One region of the Thalassotalea piscium genome, then DNA from elsewhere that is predicted to be linked to it. Evidence: predicted binding sites of a transcription regulator. Region 1 holds the regulator's gene; each other region holds the start of a gene.
What was found. Region 1 encodes LexA, which represses DNA repair genes until DNA is damaged. Its sites were predicted from a motif close to TACTGTATNNNNATACAGTA; they were not measured.

Region 1 (4,199 bases):
ATCACCGGTATTATTACCCCAAGCATTACGCTCAAAAGTAATTACTGCAGCAATATCAGTTTTAGATAATGACCCTTTAAAAGCAGCCATCGCTGGGTTTTTCTTACTTCCATTGTAAACCATATCAATATGAGCACTTACATCACCCATTATAATTGGGCTACCAATTAAGCTTGGAAAGGCTGGCGGTAATCCAGCTCCGGTGGGTTGATGACATGCCGCGCATGATGTGTTGTATACTCGTTCACCCATGGCAACCAACTCATTTAATGTATATTCTTTTGTTAAATCTTCACTTGGCTTATCTGCAGCTAAGGCTTCCAAGTCGTTAGCAACTTCCTCAACTGTGTCAGTAACTTTGGCTGAATTATCACTGCCTGATAATGCCTTAACATCAGCCGCTTGTATTAAATCACCGGTATCATTACCCCAAGCATTACGCTCATAAGTAACCACTGCAGCAATTTCTTTCAAACTAAGTAACTTTCCATAACCTTGCATACCGGTACCTGAACGGCCATGAACAACAATATCTATATGATCTTCAATGCTACCCGATGTTGTAAATTCACTACCTTTAAGTGCAGGAAAAGCAGGAGGTAAACCCATACCTGTTGGTTGATGACAAGCAGCACAATGAGCAATATAGGTTTGCTCACCAATTTGCATTAATTCATCTTTACTCAATGACGCATTTAGTGAAGCTGCTTCAGCTGCTTTAGCATCAGCTTTCAACTGGTGTTGCTCTTCTAACCAAACAGCAAAGTCTTCTTCAGATTTTGCTTCAACCACTATGGGCATAAAACCATGATCTTTACCACAAAGCTCAGCACACTGGCCGCGATAAATACCGGGTTCATTTACTATTGCCCATGCTTCATTAATAAAGCCGGGGTTAGCATCTTGTTTAACCGCAAAGTCTGGCACCCACCACGCATGTATTACATCGTCTGACGTGACTAAGAAGCGCACTTTTTTATTGATAGGGATCACTAGATGTTTATCTACCTCAAGTAGATAATGCTCACCTTTAGCTTCAACTTCGCCGCTTTGGTTTTCGTATTGCGCTCTAGGTGTTGATAAAATGGAATAGAATTCAATGTCTTGGTCAAAATACTTATAATGCCATTTCCATTGAGAACCCGTTACCTGAATAGTGAGATCCGAGTCATCATTGTTTTCCATTGAAATAAGTGTTTTTGTTGCAGGAACTGCCATAGCAATAAGGATTATTATGGGAATAACGGTCCAAAGAACTTCGACCTTTGTGCTTTCATGGAACGTTGCTGGCTTAAAGCCTTTAGATTTACGGTGAAATATCATTGACCAAATCATCAGGCCGAAGACTATTACACCAATAACCGTACAAATATAAAGAGCAAGCATATGTAAGTCATAAACTTCTTTACTTATATCTGTAACACCCTCTGTTAGATTTAGTTTTTTTTCTGCCCAAGCCATACTAGGGGTTAACACGCCCAGTAACAGCCAACCTAGGTTACGTCTTTTCACTCGACATCTCCTCACCTCTCCAGGTTAAAAACCGTGCTACACAGTAATACTCAGATCTAATGCATTAGTTTCTATTATTTATTGTAGTTATTGTTTGACGAATTTTTAATCACCTTAAAATTCGCCTTATTATTATTTTTGGTTATTTTCTACTCTAGAATTACTTAAAAGTTGATCTACGTCAAATCAAAAATCTACAAAGATTTTATAAAAAGGTCTTTTACAACAATAGAGTACTAACTCTAAAACAACAAAACCCTTGTTATGCATGGCCTGCATTAATTGTTCGAGTTTTAAACAATCAAATAAAATTATTTTTTATAACAACAAAGTGACACTGTGTATATTTTGTACAAAAAACACTCTGGTTAATCAAATTTGTTTAATATAAAAGATAAAATGTAGATGTTTGGCTTTTTGGTGGGAATATCATATAAAAAGCAGGCTTTTATTAAGTTTAGTTATATAAAAGCCTGTTAAATCAGTAAGGTTTGTATGTTCTGATGTTACATCCAGTCGGCTGAGCGAATGACACCTACAGCAACACCTTCAACATTAAAGTGCTGCGTAGTTAAATCAACTTTAATTGGCGAAAAATCTGCATTTTCAGCATGTAAGTAAACAATATTACCTTCACGCTTAAAACGCTTAACCGTTACATCACTCTCAACTCGAGCAACAATTACTTGGCCATTATGTACATCTGTTGTTTGATGAACGGCAAGTAAGTCACCATCGAAAATGCCTATATCTTTCATACTCTCGCCGCTAACCCTTAATAAATAATCAGCACTAGGATGAAATAAATTACCATCTATTTTGTAGTGTTCTTCAACATGCTCTTGAGCAAGAATAGGCTCGCCTGCAGCTACTCGTCCAATTAATGGCAAACCAGCATCTTCATTAAACTCTTCGGCTAATCGAATACCACGAGACGTACCTGGTAACATCTCTATATAGCCTTTTTTAGCAAGCGCTTTTAAATGTTCTTCTGCTGCATTAGCTGATTTAAAACCAAAGAAATTAGCAATTTCAGCACGCGTTGGCGGCATACCAGTGTCTGATATTTTTTCTTTAATCAAGTCAAAAATCTGTTGTTGTCTTGATGTTAAAGGGCGTAGCTCGGTCATAACAGTTTCCTGTATTTCTGCACAGTAATACTGTTATTGTATACAGACTGTTAATAAACACAAGTGCTCTTTTAACACTCATTAAATTTGTCAGTATTCTTTACACTTATTATTTCTGCTTCTCAGTAGAATAAATAGGCTATTGAATGTATTGATGTTTACCTATTGGTATAGAAATAGCTTAGTAAGACGCTGTAACTTGCCCTCGTATTAGGTTGCCCATTATACCAATCTCACTAATTATATGATGATTTCTACTGGCTAAAACAGTCAACTACTGCGTTATTTATTTTATAATTATCGCTACATGGATGTAGCTTATGTGGACAATGCAGCAGCATTATTGTCCTGAACAACTAGTTATGAAAATAAAGGCCTTGTATTTGACTATTTTCACTGCGTATAAAATAGATCACTTAACTAATGAAACTGGTATTACACAGTTTAAAATATAACTTTGGAGCACAATATGATAATTGCAAAATTATTTAGACCACTTTTAACCCTTCTAGTCCTTAGCTTATCGCTTAGCGCTACAGCGACCATTATTGATTTTGAAACATTTAAAATTCGTAATGCAAATGGCACAATATCAGCCCCCTACGATAGTGATTTAATGATCACTGAAAATGCCGCTGGTGACGGCTTTCATGCCATAACTCCAAGGGGCGGACAAAAAGTAGGTTATGGAACAAATGCTTTTAACGGCTTTCAAATTAACTCTTTTACTAGGGCGTGTTGAACTTTCGAGTACAAATTTTGTACGAATTAAACATGATTTAATTGAGGCGTAGCAAATAAAGTGTAGTATTCTACATAAATGAGCTAGAACGAAAAGTAAATCATGTTTAAACGTATCCGTAGGACAGCGCCTCTTTGGTTTTTCTACGGCGTTTTCACTTATTTATGGGGAACAACCCCATTACATAAGTTCAGCCTTGTATAAACACCAAATACATCGCTGCAAAAATGTACAGCAAAGATCAACACCCTAGTACTAATTGGACAACTGATCCCAATGCTGTAGGTAATCATCCTTATTTAAATATGTGGGTTACAGATGGTTCAAACTATGCGGTAATTTCTTCAGAAAATGCGTATATGGGCACTAACTTTCAAACACGACTAGAATGGAAAATTTTTGAGTTTGGCCCAAGTAGTAATTTTGATTGGTTATTTGATTCTGGAACAGGCGGTAGAGTGAATCAATATCTCCAAAAAGATGGCGCAAATGTATCTCTTGCTGATTTTTCAAATAATATTACGCTATTTAATGGTCCAATCGGCCCTACGGCAGGTGTTGGCACAGGTGCACCACGTGGTAATTTTGGTTTTAATGTTATTTTTGGAGATACTGCCGCTAACTTTACAAACTCTGCAGGCTATTTTATTGAAAACCTTACTGTAACAGTCGGCCAAAGTACTTATGAAGCCGGTAATGTCTCTACCGTACCTGAACCTTCTACACTTGCTATTTTCGCTTTAGGTGTTCTAGGCTTAAGTTTACGACGTAAAATACAACCGTAATGCAATATTATAAAAGGGGTTACCTTTTAG
Region 2 (4,199 bases), 610 kb from region 1:
TGTAAGCTCGTTGGTAGTTGGCTTGAAGCACTAGCAATCAATTGAATTAATGTCTCATTCAAGGGGGTCATAAATTGTTGATAGCTTGTTGCTTGTTCACCTATGGCATTTAATGAAGCTTCCCATTGAGCTGTCATGTCAGGTTTTGTGCATTGTTCAGGTAGCGCATTTATTAAGCCTTTACCAACATCTGTGGCATGTATCTTTTTACCTTGGCGTTGTAAGTAGCAGCGCTTAAACAGCAAATCAATAATGCCTGCGCGTGTAGCCTCAGTGCCTAAGCCATCAGTGTCTTTTAATACTGCCTTTAGTACTTTATCAGTCACAAAGCGGTTAATGCCTGTCATTGCGGCTAATAATGTTGCGTCGGTAAATGCTGCAGGGCATTGTGTTAGCTTTTCTAATAAATTTCCTTTCAAGCAATGCAATGTTTCACCTTGTTTAACATCAGGTAAATGTTGTTGCTTACTATCCTCAGCAGCTGCATTAGTCGACTTTTTATATAAGCATTTCCAACCAATTTGAATTGGTACATTAGCACTAGCATTAAATAATCCGCCGGCTATTTTTAGTGATATCTTTCGGTGAGAATAGCGATACACAGGATAAAACTGGGCAAGGTATTGGCGAGAGATTAACTGATATACATTGCTTTCAAAACTGTTAAGGGTAATGTTCTTAGCCGATTTTTCTGTCGGGATAATCGCATGGTGAGCGGTTATTTTTTTGTCGTTCCACGCAAAGCTTTTTAATTGAGCATTAGCATTACTGGCACCTTCTGCTAATGGTGAATTGGAACTCGCAATATGATTTATAATGCCTTGTGCTTGTTGGTGTTGATCATTAGGTAGGTAACGGCAGTCCGAACGAGGGTAGGTAATTAATTTATGCTTCTCATACAATGCCTGACAAACATCGAGCACTAATTTTGCATTCATAGAAAACTGTTTCGCTGCTTCTATTTGTAGTGTAGATAAGTTAAATGGTAGCGGCGGTTGTTGCTTTTTTTCCTCATTTTTTGTTTCTACTACATGGGCAGGCTGATCGGTTACGCGTTTGATTACATTTTCAGCTAGGCTCTGCAACAATACGCGTCCTTCTTCGTCCATATAAGGTTGACAAGCTTCACTTGGTTGCCACAGAGCGGTAAACGTTTCATTATTTGGGGTGACGATATCGGCACTCACTTGATAAAAAGGTTTAGCAACAAAGTTTTCAATTTCTAGATCGCGCGCTACGACTAAACCTAAAATAGGTGTTTGTACACGGCCTACAGATAAGACCCCCTGATAACCTACTTTTGCGCCTTGTAACGTATACGCTCTGGTTAGGTTAATGCCGTATAACCAATCAGCTCGGCTGCGAGCTAATGCCGAAATTGAAAGTGGGATAAACGCTTGGTTAGATTTAAGCTGTTTTAACGATCTTTGCACGGCAGACACGTTTAAATCGCTTACTAATAAGCGCTGAGCACTTTTCTTTTTAGCAGCACTTACTTTGAGATAGTCGATGACTTCATCAATTAACAGTTGTCCTTCACGGTCTGGGTCACCAGCATGAATTAAGCGCGTTGCTTTTTTTACCAGTGTGCGAATAACAGCAAGTTGCCCTTTAGTTTTGTATTTAGGCTTGAGTTGCCATTGTTCTGGAATGATAGGTAGATGGTCAAGTTGCCATTTTTTATACTTTGGATCATATGCATCAGGCTCAACTTGCTCGAGAATATGGCCTATGCACCAAGTAACAATATCACCGTTGCCAACTTCAATATAGCCTTGTTGCTTCTTGTGAGGCTTAGGCAGTGCATCGGCAATAGCACGCCCTAAACTGGGCTTTTCAGCAATATATAAATTCATGTAAAGCGCTAATTGGTTAAACTAATGACTAGTTTAACCAAACACTGTTTATATATCCAGTTCAAAGCAGCAAAACTAATGAATCAATACTAGAGCCTGTTGATCTTTAACAGTTGTTTTTGCAACAGTTTGTTTGGTACTTATACAGGGCGGCGTCTGTTTCGTGTGGTTGCTCCCCATAATCAGACCCTACCGCTGGCAGTAATTGAGATAACTACTTTTGAGTTATTGTCCGCCACAACCACCGCAACAAACGCCATCTTCACCGTGAACGGGCTTTTCTTTTTCAACTTTTTGTTCAACGGCTTGTTTATGCTCTGCATCGCTTGGTGTGAATTGCTCTGGTGCTAATTCTTTTTTAGTCTTTGTTGGGTTTAAAAAGCTAAACATAATGTATCCTCTTTTTTGATGTTAAATATTTATGTTATTCAGTCTTCAGCGATGATGACTGAAATTGATTAGTTGTTGGTTAACCACTTCGGCCATCGGTTCGTGCCTTAAGTAAAATAGGTGTGTAATAAATAAGGAATATTCCAAAGCCCAATGCCCAGCCGATACCAGCAAGCAAGTAGCCTAAAGATGACAAATTAAATAATGGTAAAATAAAGCGTAGTAAGGTGGCAATTAACAGCACAGCAAATGAGAGGTTAACCCATCCATTACTTTGTAATGATCTAGCCGTATGGCCTAACGATACGCGCGACATCATGGCTAGTGTCATAGTACCTATTGTACCTACGGTAATAATATGCAGGGCTGCGGAGAAACTGATCACATTAAAATAATAGCTGCTACCTAAGGCTACATAGCCAATGCCCATGTTTAAATAGGCAAAATGTAATGACCATAACAATGGTGTTTTTAGGGTTGATAAAGTTCGCCAGTTCGCCATACGGGCAATTTGGCAAGCTCCTGCAATTAAAAATAATACCGGTAATACAACCGAAAGATTAAACCAGTAACTTAGTGCAAAACATGCAATGGTTAATGCCATTACAATGGCCATAAATCGTTCTAAAAAAAGCTTTGCATTTATTGCGGGTAAGTTTAAGGCGCGAGTTGTAAAGAATGGAATGACTCGACCACCTAAAATAGTAACAACAGCTGTGATCATAAGTACGGCTAGATAAGCTAAGTGGCTTGCAAAAGAAATATTGTAAGTAATGCTAGCATATAGCATTGTTGCGTTTAACGTTGCTAATAGTAGTAACAATGGAATAAAAACTAGATTACGACCATTGTTTGACTTAATAAGCATATAGCTGAGGTAGGCAACAGAAACAGCCCACCATATTAATTGGGCTATCATTCCTATTATCAATATTGCAGGTGAGTTACTGATAAAAGCAATACGTGCAACCAGCCAACATAACACTAAAAGGGCTAAATTCCAGCCATGTATGCTTCGAACCCCTGTCCATGTTTGTGCTGCAGTCAGTAAAAAACCAATAACAATACTAGCGGCAAAGCCGAATACCATCTCATGACCGTGCCAGTTATTAACTGCGATACCTCCCTTCCATGTTATAGCGCCATTAATAACAGCTAGCCAAACAATTAATGAGAGTATCGAAAGCAATACAGGTAATAAGAAAAATGGCCTAAATGCTAGTCTAAAAAAAGGCATAATTGATAATTCTTTGCTTAACACTTCAGGCTGTAGCATAAACATCCTTAGCTTTTGTGCTGGCACTGTCAGCGTTCAATTCTTTTGTAGCTGCCATTAAAGCAACAACAGTTAATTTAAATATGCCAGCTAAAACAATTGTTAAAATATGTGCACTGACTTGTACCCCAATAGAAAAATACTCTGCGTATGGATAACTAATCAGTAAGCAACTAATAAACCCGATAAACGAGAAAATTAACAGGTAGCGACCATAATGGATTACTTGATTGAGTAAAGGCATAGGTTTAAGCATTGTTTACTCCGCTAACAGAGAAAATAAAGTGTTAATTAGCGCTAGGCTTGCTTTGAAGATTCGCATCGATAATTGGCCTTAAAGGGTTAGAAATAACATCAAAACTCATAAGAATTTCTACTTTATAGTAACAATACACAAAGCATGCCAGAATAATTTACACTTAATTATCAGTGACTTATTGTTTTTTGGATGAGTAGTTATAACTAAAAGGTGTCATTTTGACTTTATTTTAATGTCTAAATGACACGGATAGCGGCTAGAGAAAGTTATTTGGGCTACAGTTTTATAAAAATATCTGACTTTCAAATTTTATATTTTATGCTTTTGAATTTAATGGTTTTTATGGTGAGCTCTAATAAGGTTTGGTTTGGTTGCAATGTAGGTTCGTGTCAATTTGACTTGTTTTGTTGCAGTTGAC
Region 3 (4,199 bases), 1.2 Mb from region 1:
TAAAAAGCCTTGCTGAATTAAAAAAGGTTCAAGTACGTCTTCAATTGTTTCGCGCTCTTCACCAATAGCAGCGGCAACGTTATCTAAGCCAACAGGACCTCCCATAAACTTGTCGATTATGGCGGTTAATAGTTTTCTATCCATAATGTCAAAGCCTTCATTATCAACTTCAAGCATACGTAAAGCATCAGCTGCAGTGCCCTGATTAACTACTCCTTGTGTTTTTACATCTGCAAAGTCTCTCACTCTGCGTAGTAAACGGTTGGCTATTCTTGGTGTACCTCTTGATCGCTTAGCTATTTCAAATGCACCTTGATCATCAATAGTTAAATTAAGAAAGTGTGCTGAACGATTAACGATATCTGTTAAGTCTTTACTATTATAAAATTCTAAACGCTGAACTATACCAAAGCGGTCACGCAACGGAGAAGTTAAAGCACCAGCCCTTGTAGTTGCTCCGATCAGAGTAAATGGGGGTAAATCAAGTTTTATTGAGCGTGCAGCAGGCCCTTCACCGATCATAATATCTAATTGGTAATCTTCCATCGCCGGGTATAATATTTCTTCAACTACAGGGCTTAACCGATGTATTTCATCAATAAAAAGCACATCATTTTCTTCTAAGTTCGTTAATAACGCAGCTAAGTCTCCAGCCTTTTCTAAAACTGGGCCCGAAGTAGTTCTAATGCTTACACCCATCTCATTGGCAACAATATTCGCCAATGTCGTTTTACCTAGCCCAGGAGGACCGAATATCAATAAATGATCTAATGGTTCACTGCGTTGCCTTGCCGCTTGAATAAAGATTTCCATTTGTGACTTTACATGATCTTGCCCTGTATAATCAGACAACATTTTAGGACGAATGGCACGGTCAACACTTTCATCTTCGATGGTCGCCACAGGTTGGATCAAACGATCAGCTTCAATCATAATTATTAATTAAACCTTTTAGTAAACATACTATTAAAGCATTGACTTTAGTGCATCACGGATCAAGTCTTCACTGTCCATACCTGCTTGAAAAACAGCCCTAATCGCTTTATCAGCTTGTGACTGATTGTACCCTAAAGAGATCAAGGCGTTAATCGCATCACCTTTAATGTTATTGGTCAATACCGGTTGTGAATTAGCGCTTGAAGAGTTAAGCGTAAACGTTGAAACACTTTCATCGGTATGCCAGTCTTTTATGCGATCGCGCATTTCAATTAATAATCGTTCTGCTGTTTTTTTGCCAACACCAGGAATTTTAACAATAGTGGTTAAGTCATCATGAACCACACAACTTACAAACTGCTCTGCTGACATACCAGACAATATGGCTAAACCTAATTTAGGACCAACGCCATTTACCTTAATTAGTAACCTAAATAGCTTACGCTCTGTTTTATTAGCAAAACCATAAAGTAATTGGGCATCTTCCCTAACAACAAAATGGGTAAATATTATTGCTTCTTGGTTAAGCTCAGGCAAAGCGTAAATACTTGTCATTGGCATAGTCACTTCATAACCAACGCCATTACATTCAATTAATATCTCTGGGGCTATTTTCTCAACCAGTAATCCACGTAAACGACCAATCAAAACAACAAACTCTTTGCAAAATAATAGGCTTAAGATAACACTAGATAAATATACAGTAAAGTAGAATTGTACATGGCTTTATTTTAACGTAATCGACCACGCACTGTTTTTTTCACCTGCCCTGACATTTTAACTAAAGAGTCATAACTATGCGCATGGCAAAGGGCTACGGCTAAAGCATCTGCGGCATCGGCTTGTGGTGTAGCGGGTAGTTTTAAAATAGTTTTAACCATGTGTTGTACCTGTGCTTTGTCTGCAGCACCCGTACCAACAACTGATTTTTTTATTTGCCTTGCTGAATACTCTGCAACAATAAGTTTTGCATTTGTGGCTGCTACAATAGCTGCGCCACGTGCTTGCCCTAACTTTAAGGCAGAATCGGGATTTTTTGCCATAAATACCTGCTCAATAGCAAACATGTTGGGGTTAAATTGCATTATAATTTCTGACACACCAGCAAAAATTGTTTGCAAACGGCCAGCTAGGTCGTCACCTGAGGCAATTGCTTTAATACAGCCGCTACCAAGGTAGGTAAACTTTCTACCTTGTTGCGCTATCACCCCGTAACCGGTTAAGCGAGAACCGGGATCTATCCCTAAAATAATACTCAAAGTTACCCTTAATTACATATGGTTTGATACCAATCTCACTAATTATTTGATCATTTCTACTGGTTAAAGCAATCAACTACTGCGTTATTTATTTTATAATTAGAACAACTAGTTATGAAAATAAATGCCTTGTATTTGACTGTTTTCACTGCGTATAAAATAGATCACTTAATTAATGAAACTGGTATGATACGTAAAAATGACATAAAAAATGCAGTTAAAGCATACACTTTAACTGCATTATCTTCATTAAACTATAACTACTTTTGTTCTTTAGCTACCGTTTGTATACCTAATTCAGCCAGTTGAGCAGGATTTGCTTTACCTGGAGCATTAGTTAACGGGCAAGCTGCCGTAGTTGTTTTAGGGAATGCCATAACGTCACGAATTGAACTCGCTCCTGTCATTAGCATCACTAAACGGTCTAAACCAAATGCTAAACCAGCATGCGGCGGCGCACCATATTGTAAAGCTTCAAGTAAGAAACCAAATTTTTCTTGCGCTTCTTCATCGCTAATACCGAGTATTCTAAACACAGCTGCTTGCATATCTTGCTTATGAATACGAACTGAACCACCACCTAATTCACAACCGTTCAATACCATGTCGTATGCATCAGACAACGCACCTACAGGGTTAGCTTCTAACTCTTGCGCTGTTAGATTAGTTGGCGCAGTAAACGGGTGATGAATCGCATGCATTTGACCATCAACTTCTTCAAACATTGGGAAGTCAACAACCCATAATGGCTTCCACTCTCCCTGAAGTAGGTCTAAGTCTTCTCCTAATTTAAGGCGCAATGCACCTAATGATTCAGTTACCACGTTGTAGGTATCTGAACCGAAGAAGATAATATCTCCTGTGTTAGCATTAGCACGTTCAAGTAATGCATTGACTGATTCTTCAGTTAAAAACTTTAAAATCGGCGATTGCAAGCCTTCAAGTCCAGCATCTCTGTCATTAACTTTAAGCCACGGCATACCTTTAGCGCCGTAAATTCCAACAAATTTGGTTAAATCGTCTAGATTTTTGCGTGAAAACTTAGCCGCGCCACCAGGGACACAAATAACTGAAACTCGCCCTTTTGCATCATTTGCAGGACCAGAGAATACTTTAAATTCAACATCTTTTAGAATATCAGCAACATCAACAATTTCTAATGGATTACGTAGATCAGGCTTATCAGAGCCAAAGCGTGTCATGGCTTCTGAATACGGCATACGTGGAAACTCACCTAAATCTACATTAAGTAACTGTTGAAATAATTCACGGATCATGGTTTCAGTAACTTCCATTACTTGATCAGAGCTCATGAATGAGGTTTCAATATCAATTTGGGTAAATTCAGGTTGACGATCGGCACGTAAATCTTCATCACGGAAACATTTTACGATCTGATAATAACGTTCCATCCCTGACATCATCAGTAACTGCTTAAACAGTTGCGGCGATTGAGGTAGAGCAAAAAATTGACCTTTATGGGTACGGCTTGGCACTAAATAATCGCGCGCGCCTTCAGGGGTCGCAGCTGTTAAAATTGGCGTTTCAATATCTAAAAAGCCTTGTTTTTCTAACGATGAGCGTACCGCCGAAGTTACTTTCGCACGAAAGCGTAAACGTTCAGTCATTTCAGCACGACGCAAATCTAAATAGCGATATTTTAAACGTTGCTCTTCAGAGTTTATTTGGTTGCTATCAAGAGGCAAAGGCGCCGATCTATTTAAAATAACAAGGTCTAATCCAAGCACTTCAATCGCACCTGTTTTCATGTCTTTATTAACTTGGCCTTCTGGGCGAGCTCTTACTTTGCCGCGAACCTGTACACAAAACTCATTACGTAAAGCGTTTGCTTTAGTAATTACATCTGGTAAGTCTGGATCATATACTACTTGTACTATCCCTTCTCGGTCGCGTAAATCTAAAAAGATCACTGCACCTAAGTCACGACGACGGTTAACCCAGCCACACAATGTAATTTCTTGACCAATATGAGATTCGTTGACC
Region 4 (4,199 bases), 1.3 Mb from region 1:
AAGTTAGTGATGGACTTCACCAAGCAATAATATCAAATGTAATAACACCTAGAGGGCTAAATTATTAGCCTTTTAGTGTTAATTAGACAGATAGATAATTACTGTTTTTACGGGTGGACTTTGCTGTCACGGATGACGGTAGTACGGTAATGCAGGAGCAATTGTCGATAAGCCCATCAAGTATTACGGTATGTTAAGTTGATTGATAAGCATGTTTTGTTTTGACGGCGTAAACGCCGACCTACAGTTTTTAGAAGAACTATTTTTGTAGGTTGGGCTTTAGCCCATCAAAGATGACGGTAGTACGGTAATGCAGGAGTAATTGCCCATAAGCCCATCAAGTATTACGGTATGTTAAGTTGATTGATAAGCATGTTTTGTTTTGACGGCGTAAACGCCGACCTACAGTTTTTAGAAGAACTATTTTTGTAGGTTGGGCTTTAGCCCATCAAAGATGACGGTAGTACGGTAATGCAGGAGTAATTGCCCATAAGCCCATCAAGTATTACGATATGTTAAGTTGATTGATAAGCATGTTTTGTTTTGACGGCGTAAACGCCGACCTACAATATACTTACTTTGTAGGTTGGGCTTTAGCCCATCAAAGATGTTTTGTAACTCAGACTTTCAACAACCATGACATTTGACGGCAAAAATACCGAACTACAAAAGATTAGCAACCCTATTATTTCTGACGGCATAACACTCAAGTGATGTTATTAGCCAAGTTCAAACGCTATTTGCTGTAGCTCTTTAGTTTCATCGCCCAAACCAATATGAACCCCTAAAAGCCTAACTGCTTTGCCATTACCTCTACTAATCGCTTCTTTCAATAACGCCGTAAAAATGTCGCTATCATAATGTTGAAATTTAAATTCTTTGGTGGTTTGCTGAAAGTCTTTAAACTTTACTTTTACACCTAATTTACTAATTTCTCTTGTATTAATATAACCATTTGCGCGCCTTTTAAGTTCAGGTATTAATGTTGTATGCATAAATTGACTTAACTGTTCAAAGTCACAAACATCTTGTGCAAAGGTACGCTCTACCCCTACCGATTTTCGTACTCTTGTTACCTCTACTTCTCGATTATCAATACCATGGCACTTTTGCCATAACGACACTCCTAGTCTTCCAAACTGGCTTACTAATACGTGCTCTTGCGCTTTAATGATATCTTTACCTGTCTCAAAGCCATTAGCTTTGAGCTTTTCAAAAGTAACTTTTCCTACACCCGGTATTTTGTTCAGTGGCATATTTTTAATAAAATCGGAAATGTCGTTAGGTGTAATAACAAACTGACCATTTGGCTTATTTAGATCAGAAGCAACCTTAGCCAAAAACTTAACTGGAGCAATACCTGCCGAAGCGGTTAAGTTAAGCTCAGTAAATATAGAATGCCTAATATCTTGAGCAATTAAGGTTGCAGAACCATTAAATAACGTGCAATGAGTTACATCAAGATAAGCTTCATCAAGAGAAAGAGGCTCTATCTTATCAGTATATCTTAAGAAAATAGATCGGAGCTGGGCGCTTATAGACTTATATACTTCCATGCGCCCAGGTAAAATAATAAGATCAGGGCACTTTCTCAATGCCACACTGTTGGGCATAGCTGAACGAACACCATATTTTCGTGCGATATAGTTACAGGTAGACAATACCCCTCTCGAGTTAGCTTTACCCCCAACTGCGACTGGTTTTTGTGCTAATTCAGGCTTATCTCTAATTTCAACAGAAACATAAAAAGCATCCATATCTACATGTATTATTTTACGTAATGCACTCATAATAATAGCAACGGAAATAAACTGTATATAAATACAGTTTACCTTTATAATTACAAAGATCAATGCTAAAGATAACTTCACTTTACTCGTGCGATCAGTTAATTTGTATTAGCCTCTAAACACAAAGTTCAACAGATCCAAACGAGCTTAACTCTTATGTTTAAAAATTATTATTTATTTCGTTGGTTATATTTATTATTGGTATTAGTTACCGTTAATTTACAAGCTCATACACTAGACAACATAAATGCCCAACTGAATATCCTGCCAGATCATCAATACCAGTTAATCATTGAGGTAGATACCTTTCATCTGGCAAAAGACACGCTCAATTACCAAGGGAGCGATGCAGCGCTAATCAATAAACTTTCAGCATTATCGTTAATAGAGTTAAAGCGATTACTTGATAAAATTAGACAGTCAATTCAACAAAATAGTTACATTTACTTTGATGATAATAAAATGGCTTTAAATGTATTCTCAGGCCTTAGCGTGGCCGAGTTTAAATCAATGTTAACAGCATATAATACTTATACTTTTTCACTATCTTCAACAGGCACTATACCTCCTGCAACTAAGCACCTAGCTGTTCGTTTTGCACCTGAATTAGGTAATGTTGTACTCACTGTTGCTAAGCCCAGTAAGGATCTTGTAACGATGAATAGCCTTAGTGCGAAAATAGCAATAAACGATATAGCTAATAATGCTATAAAGATAAATAGGTTAGAGACTTTTATGCAATATTTGTATCAAGGCTATGTTCACATTGTGCCTAAAGGCTTAGATCATATTCTCTTTGTATTAGCACTTTTTTTATTAGCACGAAAAACCTCAACACTACTTTGGCAAATAAGTGTGTTTACCCTTGCTCATACCATTACCTTGGCTTTAGGCATTTACAATGTCATTAATCTACCAAGCAATATTGTTGAGCCTTTAATTGCCTTATCTATCGCTTACGTGGCCGTTGAAAATATTTATCAGCAACAAATAAGTCGATGGCGTTTACCTTTAATTTTTGCTTTTGGGCTATTACACGGTCTTGGCTTTGCTTCTGTATTACTAGCACTTGGCTTACAAAAAGAGCAGTTTGTTACTAGCTTAGTTGCCTTTAATATTGGTGTTGAAATAGGACAGCTTAGCGTTGTACTTGTCGCTTTTGCCTTACTTGGCTGGTTTTATAAAAAAGACTGGTATCATAAACGTATCGTTTTGCCATTAAGTTTATTAATCGCTATCGTTGGTTTATATTGGTTTATTGAACGCATTATTTAGCTGTTATTATTTATATTAATTTGCACAATTAATAAAGCCGCTAGTTAGCGGCTTTATATTTATAAGTTTACCCACAAACGCTAGGGTTAAATATTTTTAATACTTATTCGTTCTTTCTCAGCCGCTAAACGCTCTCTTTCTTGACGTTTTTCGCAAGGGTTATCGCAGTCACAGGCTTTTTCTATGCCTAATGAGCCTAAACCACCACAACTACCTGCAAGCGTTTTATTTTGAATAATATAGCCAATTGCCATTGCAACTGCGATCACTAAGAAAAAACCTAGTGTTAATAAGAAAATAGTCATCTTAAACCTTTATATTAAATACCGACAATTACTTTAAGTACTGCATGAATTTTACAGTGCTTTGTTCAACAAAGCCACTTTCTGTTTTCAAGATCATATAAACGGCTAGCTCATGCTGCTCTGCAAAAGCGAGTGCTTTTTCTTCACCCATTACCATCATCGCAGTAGATAAACCGTCTGCAGTCATCGAGGAAGGGTGAATAACGGTAATAGAAACCAGTTTATGGTTAATAGGCTTCCCAGTGTCAGGATCTATAATGTGGGAGAATCGTTTACCATCAACTTCATAATAATTACGGTAGTCACCAGATGTCGCTACCGCATTATTTTTAGGCACAATAATTTGCTGTACAACACGATCTGTACTTACGGGTTTCTCAATCGCAACATGCCAAAGCTCTCCGGTGTGCTTAAAGCCTTTTAAGCGCATCTCTCCGCCTATTTCTACCAAGTAATCATTAATACCATTTTGTTCAATTAACTCAGCAACAATATCAACACCGTAGCCTTTAGCAATAGTAGAAAGGTCAACGTATAAGTCTGGACTTGATTTACTCAATAAATTACCTTCTAACGATAATTTTTCTAACCCTACACGTAAGCGAGCTTCTGCTATTTCGTCATCTGATGGTACAGTTTCTGGACGATATTCTGGACCAAACCCCCAAAGGTTAACTAAAGGGCCGACCGTTACATCAAGCTTACCACCACTTATTTTACCAATACGGAAAGCTTCGCTTATAACACGAGCTAGCCCTTTTGATATTTCAACAGGCTCTAAGGATGTTGATGAATTAAATCGTGAAAGCTCAGAATCAGCTATATAAGT

Region 2: QUD79_RS01535 (DNA topoisomerase III) is a predicted target of LexA. The motif match lies at 1,899-1,918, and genes of this name have one in related genera.
Region 3: ruvC (crossover junction endodeoxyribonuclease RuvC) is a predicted target of LexA. The motif match lies at 2,408-2,427, and genes of this name have one in related genera.
Region 4: dinB (DNA polymerase IV) is a predicted target of LexA. The motif match lies at 1,810-1,829, and genes of this name have one in related genera.

Annotation. Positions count from the first base shown of each region.
Region 1 is NZ_AP027362.1:3,671,614-3,675,812, forward strand. It holds gene coxB (cytochrome c oxidase subunit II) at 1-1,461, opposite strand, end outside; gene lexA (transcriptional repressor LexA) at 2,019-2,642, opposite strand; gene QUD79_RS16395 (hypothetical protein) at 2,963-3,097, shown strand; gene QUD79_RS16400 (hypothetical protein) at 3,112-3,384, shown strand; gene QUD79_RS16405 (PEP-CTERM sorting domain-containing protein) at 3,612-4,169, shown strand.
Region 2 is NZ_AP027362.1:380,713-384,911, forward strand. It holds gene QUD79_RS01535 (DNA topoisomerase III) at 1-1,856, opposite strand, end outside; gene QUD79_RS01540 (CCGSCS motif protein) at 2,082-2,246, opposite strand; gene QUD79_RS01545 (NnrS family protein) at 2,326-3,522, opposite strand; gene QUD79_RS01550 (hypothetical protein) at 3,509-3,778, opposite strand; gene norR (nitric oxide reductase transcriptional regulator NorR) at 4,171-4,199, opposite strand, start outside.
Region 3 is NZ_AP027362.1:2,458,044-2,462,242, forward strand. It holds gene ruvB (Holliday junction branch migration DNA helicase RuvB) at 1-933, opposite strand, end outside; gene ruvA (Holliday junction branch migration protein RuvA) at 967-1,584, opposite strand; gene ruvC (crossover junction endodeoxyribonuclease RuvC) at 1,668-2,195, opposite strand; gene aspS (aspartate--tRNA ligase) at 2,456-4,199, opposite strand, start outside.
Region 4 is NZ_AP027362.1:1,078,143-1,082,341, reverse strand. It holds gene QUD79_RS04560 (BACON domain-containing protein) at 1-30, shown strand, start outside; gene dinB (DNA polymerase IV) at 720-1,790, opposite strand; gene QUD79_RS04550 (HupE/UreJ family protein) at 1,947-3,065, shown strand; gene nqrM ((Na+)-NQR maturation NqrM) at 3,152-3,370, opposite strand; gene QUD79_RS04540 (FAD:protein FMN transferase) at 3,399-4,199, opposite strand, start outside.